One region of the Pseudomonas fungipugnans genome, then DNA from elsewhere that is predicted to be linked to it. Evidence: riboswitches for the same ligand, from Rfam matches in the RefSeq annotation. Region 1 holds a riboswitch; the other holds the start of a gene.
The links. A riboswitch is a leader RNA that binds a small molecule or an ion and turns the genes downstream of it on or off. The one in region 1 is predicted to bind manganese.
Positions count from the first base shown of each region.

Region 1 (5,418 bases):
TTCAGCTCGACTATCTGGGGCCACGTTACTCGGAAGCGCTGGCCAAACTGCACGGCGACTTTCAGGAGCAGGCGGGCCTGATCGATGTGCGTTTGAACCATCGCGTGGTCGGCGCCGAAGGCACTCGCGCGCTGGTGGTGCTGGATGCCGACGAACACTTGCAGGAGATCGAGTGCCCGCAACTGCTGTTGGCCGCCGGTTGCCATGAACGCAGCGTGCCGTTCCCTGGCTGGACCTTGCCGGGTGTGATTCTGTTGGGCGGTTTGCAGCTGCAAATCAAGAGTGGCGTGGTCAAGCCGCAGGGACCGGTGGTGATTGCCGGCACCGGGCCGCTGCTGCCGCTGGTGGCCTGTCAGTTGCACGCATCAGGCGTTACCGTGGCTGGCGTCTACGAGGCTTGCGCCTTCGGCAAGATCGCTCGGGAAAGCCTGGCGCTGCTGAACAAGCCGCAGCTGTTCCTCGACGGCTTGAGCATGCTGGCGTTCCTGAAATTGCACGGCATTCCCATGTACTACGGCTGGGGTGTGGTCGAAGCCCAAGGCGAGGGTGAACTGAATTCGGTGACCGTGGCGCCGTATTCTGCCACCTGGGTGCCGGACCTGAACCGCGCCGAGCGGATCAATGCCCAGACCCTGGCGGTCGGCTACGGCTTTATTCCACGCACGCAACTCAGCCAGCAGATGGGCCTGGATCATGGTTTCAGCGACGACGGCTATTTGCGCGCCACGGCCAGTAGCTGGCAGCAAAGCAGCGAACCGCGTGTGCACCTGGCCGGTGACATGGGCGGCATTCGCGGGGGCGAAGCGGCCATGCTCGCCGGCAAGATCGCGGCGGTGTCGATCCTGTTGCAACGGGGCGTCCTCGAAGCCGAGTTGGCTCGCGTGCGTCGTGACCGCTATCTGTCGAAACTCAAGGCCATCGTGCGCTTCCGTGCCGCCGTTGATCGCTACACCGAACGCGGCGCCGGGCAAACCGCATTGCCGGCGGCCGACACGGTGATCTGCCGCTGCGAACACGCGACCCGCGCCGACATCGACCTGGCGCTGGCGCAAGGCGTACAAGACATGGCCAGCCTGAAAATGCGCACCCGTGTGAGCATGGGCGACTGCCAGGGGCGGATGTGCGTCGGCTATTGCAGCGACCGTCTGCGCGAAGCCACTGGACGTTCAGACGTCGGTTGGCTGCGTCCGCGTTTCCCGATCGATCCGGTACCGTTTTCGGCTTTCCACAACGCGGCCACGGAGGCCCATTCCCATGAGTAAGTTCTACGACGTGGTCATCGCCGGCGGCGGTGTGATTGGCGCGTCCTGCGCCTATCAGTTGTCCAAGCGCAAAGACCTGCGCATCGCCATGATCGACGCCAAGCGTCCCGGCAACGCGACCCGTGCTTCAGCGGGCGGTTTGTGGGCCATCGGTGAGTCGGTCGGCCTGGGCTGCGGGGTGATTTTCTTTCGCATGATGTCGGCCAATCGCAAGCGCGAGGCCCAGGGCTCGGCGGTGGTGGTGGACGCCAGCACGCCGCACATCCTGCCGCAGTCGTTCTTCGATTTCGCCTTGCAGTCCAACGCCCTGTACCCGGCTCTGCACCGCGAGTTGCGGGACAACCACGGGATGGATTTCAAGTTCGAGAAGACCGGTTTGAAATTTGTCATCTATGACGAAGAAGACCGGCTCTACGCCGAGCACATCGTCGCCTGCATTCCGCACCTCGCCGACCAGATCCGCTGGCTCGATCAGGCAGCCCTGCGCGAGGCCGAACCGAGCGTCAGCCATGAGGCGCGAGGGGCGCTGGAGTTCCTTTGCGATCACCAGGTCAGCCCGTTCCGCCTGTGCGATGCCTACACCGAGGGTGCCCGGCAGAATGGCGTGGACATGTACTTCAACACCAACGTCACCGGGGTGCTGCACCACGGATCGCGGGTCACCGGCGTGCAAACCGCCGAAGCCGGGGTGTTCCATTGCGCCACCTTGATCAACGCGGCGGGGGCGTGGGCGGCGGACCTGAGCGAGATGGCCACCGGCATCCGGATTCCGGTGAACCCGGTGAAGGGGCAAATCCTGCTCACCGAGCGCATGCCGAAAATCCTGCGCGGTTGCCTGACCACCAGCGACTGCTACGTGGCGCAAAAGGACAACGGCGAGATCCTGATTGGCAGCACCACCGAGGACAAGGGTTTTGACGTGACCACCACCTACCCGGAAATCGCCGGGCTGGTGCAGGGCGCAGTACGCTGCATTCCGGAACTGGCGGACGTCAACCTCAAGCGTACCTGGGCCGGGTTGCGTCCAGGGTCGCCGGACGAGCTACCGATCCTCGGGCCGATGAAAGGGGTGGGCGGTTACCTCAATGCCTGCGGGCACTTCCGTACCGGCATTCTGACGTCGGCAATCACCGGGGTGCTGCTCGATAAACTGGTGAACGATGAAGCGCTGCCGCTCGACATCACACCGTTTCTGGCGGACCGCTTCGAGGCGAAGCCGTCGGTCGAGGTCAAGGAACTGGAGCTGGCCTGACAACCCGTAGCTGAACCGGTGCCTGTACTTGTGGGAGTCGAGCTTGCTCGCGATGGCGGTGTATCAGCCGACCTTGATGGTCGGAGCACCGCCCGGAGCACGCTCTCTCCTGCAATCCAGTCAACCTGTCAAACCCAAACAGATGGATTTTTCACATCCGCCCGGTTAAGCTGCGCGCCTCTTTGGGGAGTAGCCTGTTTGCGATTCGTCGCAAGCGCCCGTATCAACATTCTCGGCAACATGCCGTGGTGCGGGCACCTTCTGGTTGGTGAGACCATCGACATATCTGCGCTGAAGTCGGGCGTGCGGTTATGTCGTGGACTCAAGCCCGACCGGATGTTTCAGCGTGAACCTAGCCTCTCTTGTATTCCTTGCCTTCGCCATGTCCACCGACGCCTTCGCGGCCGCCATCGGCAAAGGCTCCAGCCTGCACAAACCCAAACTGCTGCAAGCCCTGCGCGTCGGCGTTATCTTCGGCGTAATCGAAGCCATCACCCCGATTGTCGGCTGGTTCATCGGCCAGGCCGCCTCGCAGTTCGTCGCCAGCTGGGACCACTGGATCGCCTTCACCCTGCTGCTGCTCCTCGGCCTGCACATGATCTATAACGGGGTCAAACCTGAAGACGCCGACGAGCAGACGGAAAAACCGCAACAACATGGTTTCTGGTTATTGGCCGTCACCGGTTTCGCCACCAGCATTGATGCGCTGGCAGTGGGCGTGGGCCTGGCCTTCGTCAACGTCAACATCTGGCTGGCAGCCGGCCTGATCGGCCTGGCGACCATGACCATGGTCACTATCGGCGTGATGCTCGGCCGGGTCATTGGCAGCGTGATGGGCAAGCGTGCGGAGATGCTCGGCGGTGTGGTACTGATCATCGTCGGTGCGACGATTCTTTATGAGCACCTGTCGGCCTGATAGACCGAGCCGCCTGCTTCGCGGGCAAGCCCGACTCCCACACTTGATCTGTGCCGTACACAAAAATTGTGTCCACTGAAGATCCAATGTGGGGGCCGAGCCTGCTCGCGAAGAACGATAACGCGGTCTACCTGCCGCCCACCCGCCACAAATACCAGGCCGCCACCGTCCGATACGGACTCCACGCCAACCCGATCTCAATCATCTGCCGCCGATTCGGCTGTACCTCCAGCCCCTTCAATCGTCGATAACCCTCGCGTACGCCAAAGTCATCTGCCGGCAAGACATCCGGGCGTTCCAGGCTGTAGATCAGCAGCATCTCCACGGTCCAGCGACCGACCCCGCGCAAACTCACCAGGCGCTCAATCAGCCCCTCGTCGTCCATCGCCAGCGCCGTGGCGTAGTCCGGCACCACGCCGTCCAGCGTGGCTTGGGCGATGCCCTGGATCGTGGCGATTTTGCTGGCGGAAAAGCCGCAGCTGCGCAGTTGATCGAATTCGGTTGCCAGGATCTGCTCGGGCCGGGGAAAGCCAGAAGCAGGGAATAGCGCCAGCAACCGGCCGAGAATCGCATCGCCGGCTTTTGCGTGCAGTTGCTGATAGGCAATCGCCCGCACCAGCGATTCATAGGGATCGCGCGCCGGATGCGGTTGATGCAGGCACGGACCGGTCGCCGCGATGTGGCGGCGCCAGTCGTCGTCAAGGGCCGCCAGGAAGTGGCTGGCGGCCCGGTAGCGGTCGGGCATCAGGGTGCCAACAGGCCGTTCACCTGACCATAGGTGAAAGCCTTGAGGTCATGGCTGTCGAGCTTGCCGGTTTCCAGAAAGCTTTTGGCCAGCGAACCCATGGCGCCATACAGGAACTCGGCGATGCTGGAACCGGCGCTCAAACGGCGCACGCCAAGGCCTTGCAGCGTTTCGGGAGAGGGCAGGCACGGGAAGCCAAGCACGTTGACCGGCAGCGGCGTACCACGGCAGATCGCGGCGATTTCATACTCGGCAGTGACGCCAGCGGCGAACAGGCCATCGGCCCCGGCGGCCTGGTACAACGCGGCGCGCTTGAGCGTCTCGGCGACGCGATCTTCAGCGCTCACCAGGCTCTTTAGATAGACATCGGTGCGGGCATTGATGAACAGCTTGACGTTACGGCGCTCAGCCACCTGACGGGCGATTTCGATCTTGCGTGCCAGCAAATCCGGCGCCGAAAAACCATCCTCGATATTGATCCCGACCGCACCGGCGGCAATCACCGCATCAATGACGTTGGCCACCCGCACCAGGTCATCGGAATAACCCGCCTCAATGTCCACGGTCAGCGGCACGCTGATTACCCGGGCGATGGATTCGACCGTGGAAACCAGGCGTTCAAGGGGCAGGGAATTGCCGTCCTGATAACCGTGCACCCAGGCCACCGCCGCGCTGCTGGTGGCCACGGCTTTGCTGCCCAGTTGCTGTACCAATTTTGCTCCGGCCGCATCGGCAACGTTGGTCAGGATCAGCAGGCCATCCTGGTGCAGGGTGTGAAACTGTTGGTCGAGCGCTTCCATCGATTTTCCTTTCCTTTGAAAAAACTTCGGTTGGTCAGAATGCGAGTTGTTGCGTGATCTGCAACACGGCGTGTTCCAGCCTGAGCAAAAACGCCTTGCGCGGTTGACCGCCACCATAGCCTGTCCGCGAGCCGTCGGCACCTGTTACCCGGTGACAGGGCAGGACGATGGCCAGTCGGTTTTGCCCGTTGGCCAGGCCCACGGCACGACTGGCGCCGGGTTTGCCGAGTCGTGTGGCGAGGGCGCCGTAGGTGCTTGTCTGGCCATAGGGGATCTGCGCCAGCTCGGCCCAGACCTGCCGGGCAAAGTCGCTGCCGGGCGTGTGCAATGGCACGTTGAACGCGGTCAACTGGCCGGTAAAATACTGCGCCAGTTCAGCTTCGATTTGCTGCAAGTGAACGTTGTGCCCCGGTGCCACGGCATAGCCATAACGGTTTTGCAGG
Region 1 covers NZ_JARBWL010000001.1:1,162,244-1,167,661, reverse strand. The annotation lists gene hcnB (cyanide-forming glycine dehydrogenase subunit HcnB) at 1-1,262, shown strand, start outside; gene hcnC (cyanide-forming glycine dehydrogenase subunit HcnC) at 1,255-2,514, shown strand; yybP-ykoY riboswitch at 2,692-2,855, shown strand; gene mntP (manganese efflux pump MntP) at 2,861-3,430, shown strand; gene POF45_RS04610 (DNA-3-methyladenine glycosylase family protein) at 3,558-4,175, opposite strand; gene POF45_RS04605 (isocitrate lyase/PEP mutase family protein) at 4,175-4,975, opposite strand; partial or broken gene POF45_RS04600 (bifunctional transcriptional activator/DNA repair enzyme AdaA) at 5,010-5,418, opposite strand, start outside.

Region 2 (5,418 bases), 1.5 Mb from region 1:
CCGCGCTCTGTTCCTCGGCGGCGCTGGCGATCTGGGTGTTCATGTCGTTGATCACCGACACTGCCTTGGTGATGGTCTCCAGTGCCTCGGCCGCCTTGGCTGCATGTTGCACGCTTTCGTCGGTACGGTTCTGGCTGTCTTCCATCACCCGCACCACGTCGCGGGTGCCTTGTTGCAGTTGCTGGATCATGGCCTGGATTTCTTCAGTCGCCTTCTGGGTTTTCTGCGCCAGATTGCGAACTTCATCGGCCACTACCGCAAACCCGCGACCCTGCTCACCGGCCCGTGCCGCTTCGATGGCCGCGTTCAGGGCCAACAGATTGGTCTGCTCGGCAATGCCGCGAATAGCGGTCAGGATGGCGTTGATGTTCTCGCTGTCTTTCGCCAGGGCCTGCACCACGCTTACCGCCTTGCCGATTTCCAGCGCCAGCACGCCAATCGAGTTCGAGGTGTCGCGCACAATCTGCATGCCTTGCGCCGCTGCCTGATCGGCATGGCTGGCCGCCTGCGCCGCCGACGTTGCGTTGCGCGCCACGTCCTGGGCGGTGGCGGTCATTTCATGCACCGCCGTGGCCACCTGATCGATCTCGGCCATTTGTTTGTGAACGCCGATGTTGGTGCGAATGGCGATGTCGGCGGTGTGTTCCGAAGAATCGCTGACGCTCTGCACCGACGTCACCACCTGGGTAATCATCGCCTGCAACTTGGCCAGGAACGTGTTGAAGCCTTTGGCAATCGAGCCCAGTTCGTCGGCGCGGTCGCTGGTCAGTCGGCGGGTCAGATCGCCTTCGCCCTGGGCGATGTCGTCGAGCATCGCCACCATTTGCTTGAGCGGACGGGCAATGCCGTGACCGACCAGCCAGATCACCAGCAAGCCGATACCGGCGATCAACAAGCCGACCATGGCCATGCCGAAGGTGTCGGATTTGCGCTGCTTGTCGAGGTCGCCCTGGAGTTTTTGCAGGTCGGCCATCACCGCGTTAAGCGGCAGTTGCAGCATCAGTGTCCAGCGCGCATCGGTCTGACCGATGCCGAACGGCAGGTACAACTCGATACGGTCGTTGGCCTTGTCGACGGTATAAGTGACTTCGCCGCGCTTGATGTTGGCCATGTTGGCGATTTGCTGGCTGTCGAGAATGTCGCTGACCTTCTCGCCGAATTTGCTCGGGTCTTTGGTGTAGGCGACGATCCGGCCGTTACTGCCGACCAGCGCCATGACGCCAGCGCCGCCGTACAGTTTCTGGTTGGCGCCCAGCAGCATGTCCTGGATGAAGTTCACCGACAGGTCGGCGCCGACGATGCCCTGAAAGGCGCCGTTGAGCATGATCGGTTCAATAAAGGAGGCGAGCATGACGATCTTGTCGCCGACCTTGTAGGGTGCGGGATCGATCACGCAGGATTTTTTGTTTTCCTTGGAGCACAGGTAGTACTCGCTGGCGCGCACGCCGGTGGACAGGACTTTCTGGTCATCGACGTCTGCGAGCTTGTCCAGGCCCAGGCTGCCGTCTTCGTTACGGAACCACCATGGCAGGAAGCGCCCGTTGCTGGCGTCGATGCCGACGACTTTGCTGTCCACGTAGGTCGCATCGTTGTGGTCCAGTGCGTTTTTTTCCCAGCCGATGTAGGTGCCGAGAATTTTCGGGTTGCGGGCGACGTTTTCCTTGATCAGGTTGATCAATTGCTCACGGCTGAGGCTCAACTGCGGTTGGCCGTCGGCCCCCGGCGTGCCGATCAGTTCGTTGACCCGCACCAGACCGCCAGCGATCAACAACGGCGCTTCGAGCTCGCGCTGGATCTGGCTGACCTGGGTTTGTGCCAGGGATGTCAGGCGTTGTTCGATGACTTGCTCGAATTGCGCCTGGGTGCGTTCCTGGACCATCTCTTGCGTCCGCGCCCCGGAGAACAACGCGTACAGCACCAGCGCCGCGACGACGCTAAGAACGATGGCACCGGCAAGGGCTGCCACGGAAAACTGGATCGACTTGAATTTCATGGATGCTCCGCACGCAAGAGGACGTCTGCAGTGCTGTATCGGCCGGTGGCTGGGTCGCCATGAGCGCAGTGGAGCGAATTGACTGTTTTTGACTGGCCTGTGTCGCAAATGGATCAGGGGGGGAGCCTGCCCATGCCTTGACTGAGCATTGAAGGCAGCGAATTTCTGAGGGTTATGCGCCGAGGCTGAGGGGCCCTTCGCGAGCAGGCTCGCTCCCACACGGGATCTCCATTGCTCACAGATTGTGTGCACCAAAGATCTGATGTGGGAGCGAGCCTGCGCGCGAAGAACGATAACGCGGTCTATCGACCTACCGCGTCAAACCCACCCGCTGGTCTGCATCGCCTTGTACACCGCAACAATCGCCAGCACAAAGAACGCCGCAGCCGCCAGACGACGGATCAACGTCAGTGGCAGTTTGTCGGCGGCAAAGTTGCCGGCCAGCACCACCGGTACGTTGGCAATCAGCATGCCGGCAGTCGTGCCGATAATCACCAGCCACAGTTCCGGGTATTGCGCCGCGAGCATCACCGTGGCGACCTGGGTCTTGTCACCCATCTCGGCCAGGAAAAAGGCGATCAGCGTGGTCAGGAACGGCCCGAATTTGCGCGCGGTGCTGGCTTCGTCGTCGTCCATCTTGTCCGGCACCAGCGTCCACAAGGCGGTGGCAGTGAAGCTGGCGGCGAGGATCCAGTGCAGTGCCGCATCCGACACCAGGCTGCCGAACCAGGCGCCTACCGCGCCGGCTGCCGCATGGTTGGCCAGGGTCGCGACGACGATACCGGCGATAATTGGCCAGGGTTTGCGAAAGCGCGCGGCGAGAATGAGGGCGAGCAGTTGCGTCTTGTCGCCGATTTCGGCCAAGGCAACGATAGCGGTGGGAACGAGTAGAGAATCCAGCATCAGGGTTTTCCTAAGGGGCGGGTCGACACGGCTATGACACGTACAGCCTCCCCGCCCCGGGTAAGGTGTTCGTGTCATAGGTCTTGTCAAACCCAGCGATCCATCTGTGTGGACGCTTGGGCCGCATACGCCATGGTCTGAGGACCAAGTATGTTGACGTATGCCGGACGAGCATGGCGCTCGTGGGAGACTACTCCCCTAGGACGGAGCGGATTCTGCCTAGGCAAATCGGATAGAGCAAGCCTCTTTTTTAAAAGAGGTTTCAGCCGCGTTTGGCCCGGTAAATCCTGAAACCCTGTCCTTCGGCCTTGATCGCACAGACTCCCAGATGCTCCTCGATCAACGGTTGATATTTCAGGAAGCTGTTCGCCACCAGGCGCAGTTCGCCGCCGTTTTTCAGATGTTTCGCCGCTTTTCGCAGCAAATTCTCGGTGGCAAAATAATCGGTGTGAACCCCGACATGGAACGGTGGATTGCTCAGAATCGCGCTCAGACCCATAGGCGCCGCATCGATCCCGTCACCGGTGATCACATCCGCTTCCAGACCGTTGGCCGCCAATGTCAGGCGGCTGCTGGCGGCGGCAAACGCGTCGACGTCGAGCAAGGTCACCTGATTGTGCGGGTAACGACGTTTGACCGCCGCGCCCAGCACACCGGCACCACACCCGAAGTCCAGCAAGTGGCCGCTTGGCAATTTGTCCAGGTGCTCCAGCAGCAAGGCGCTGCCGCGATCCAGGCGTCCGTGGCTGAAGACGCCCGGCAGGCTGATGACTTTCAACGGTCCTTCGGCCAATGGCAATTCATAAGTCTGCGCCAGGCTTTCCAGGGATTTGGCTTGTGGCGCTTCAGCCACAGTGACCTGCCACAACTGGCAATGCCGGGCGCTGTCGAGCTTGCGCGGTTTGCCGAACGGGGTCAGTTGCTTGGCGGCGCCTTCGATGCCGCTGCGTTTTTCCCCGACCAGATACACTTCGCGGCCCGCCAGGCGCGAGGCAACGGCGTTGAGGATGTAGTCGGTGAGGTCCTTGGATTTGGGCAGGAACACCACGGCGGTATCGAATTCACGCTCGGGCACGTTGACGCCAAAGTGGCTGCGCTCGGCGAAACGCGCATCCAGCGCCGCTTGATCGCCGGCATGCCAGCACCAGCCATGGGCATCGGGCAGACGACCGAGCAGATCATCGGCGGGCAACCCGGCCAGCAATACCGAACCCTGAAACAACTCGGGCTGACGAAGCAGTACTTCACTGCGCGGATCCATACTCTGCTCCTTGAAAAAAAGTGCCGCAGTTTATCAACTGACGACCCGCAGCGCTGTACCGCTGAAGAACGCCTGGGCGTTTTCGCTCAATTGACCCACGATCCGCTGCCGTGCTTCGCGACTGCCCCAGGCGTTGTGCGGTGTGACGATCAACCGTGGAATATCATCGGCCAGCAAGGGATTGCCGGCGGTCGGCGGCTCGACGCTCAGCACGTCAGTGGCAGCGCCGCCCAGATGGCCGTTGCGCAAGGCGTCGGCCAAAGCCTGTTCATCAATCAAACCGCCACGAGCGGTGTTGACCACGAAGGCGCCGGGTTTCATCGAGGCCAGTTGCTGTGCACCAATGAAATGACGGGTGTGTTCATTGAGCGGGCAGTGCAGGGTCAGGGCGTCGATTTGTGGCAGCAGCTCATCGAGTGGCAAGCGATCCGGCCGGGCAGGGCGGCCCGGAATCTGCCCCAGCAGCACGCGCATGCCGAATGCCTCGGCCAGCCGCGCCACCGCACCGCCCAGTTCGCCGTGACCCAGCAGGCCGAGGGTTTTGCCTTCCAGCTCAACAATCGGGTAGTCCAGCAGACAGAATTGTCTGGCCTGCTGCCAGCGACCTTCGCCGACGGCTTTCTGATAATCGGCCAGGCGCGTGGCCAGATTCAGCAGCAGCATGATCGTGTGCTGGGCCACCGACGGCGTGCCATAACCCTGGCAGTTGCAGACCGTGATCCCGTGGGCGCGGGCGGCGGCCAGGTCGACGTTGTTGGTGCCGGTGGCGGTGATCAGGATCAGTTTCAATTCAGGGCTGGCGGCCATGGCGGCGGCATCGATCAGAATCTTGTTGCTGATGGCGACGGTGGCGCCCTTGAGGTGGTCGATCACTTGGTCCGGCGTGGTCTGGGCAAACAGTTGCAGGTCGCTGAAGCATTCGCGCAACGGCGTGAGGTCGAGGTCGCCCAGGTCCAGGGACGGATGGTCGAGGAAAACGGCGCGGCGAGTGTTCGTCATCAACTGTACCTTTTGTGCAATGAACTGAAGGCGTAATCTGCCGAGCCTACCAGATGAAACAAATGGTTACGCATCAAGCAAGGCTGACGCATAAACCAGTGGCGAGGGAGCTTGCTCCCGCTCGGCTGCGAAGCGGTCGTAAACCGGATGAATCGGTCTGACCGACAAGATGCGGTTGCCTGAATTGGGGCCGCTTCGCGGCCAGCGGGAGCAAGCTCCCTCGCCACAGAGACTGAGTTCGCTTCAGAATTATTTATTCACC
Region 2 covers NZ_JARBWL010000001.1:2,625,862-2,631,279, reverse strand. The annotation lists gene POF45_RS10835 (methyl-accepting chemotaxis protein) at 1-1,993, opposite strand, end outside; gene POF45_RS10830 (TMEM165/GDT1 family protein) at 2,312-2,896, opposite strand; yybP-ykoY riboswitch at 2,985-3,108, opposite strand; gene POF45_RS10825 (methyltransferase) at 3,159-4,157, opposite strand; gene POF45_RS10820 (2-hydroxyacid dehydrogenase) at 4,191-5,156, opposite strand.
Region 2: it holds a riboswitch for manganese, as region 1 does, so the genes downstream of both, POF45_RS10830 (TMEM165/GDT1 family protein) here and mntP (manganese efflux pump MntP) in region 1, are expected to answer to the same signal.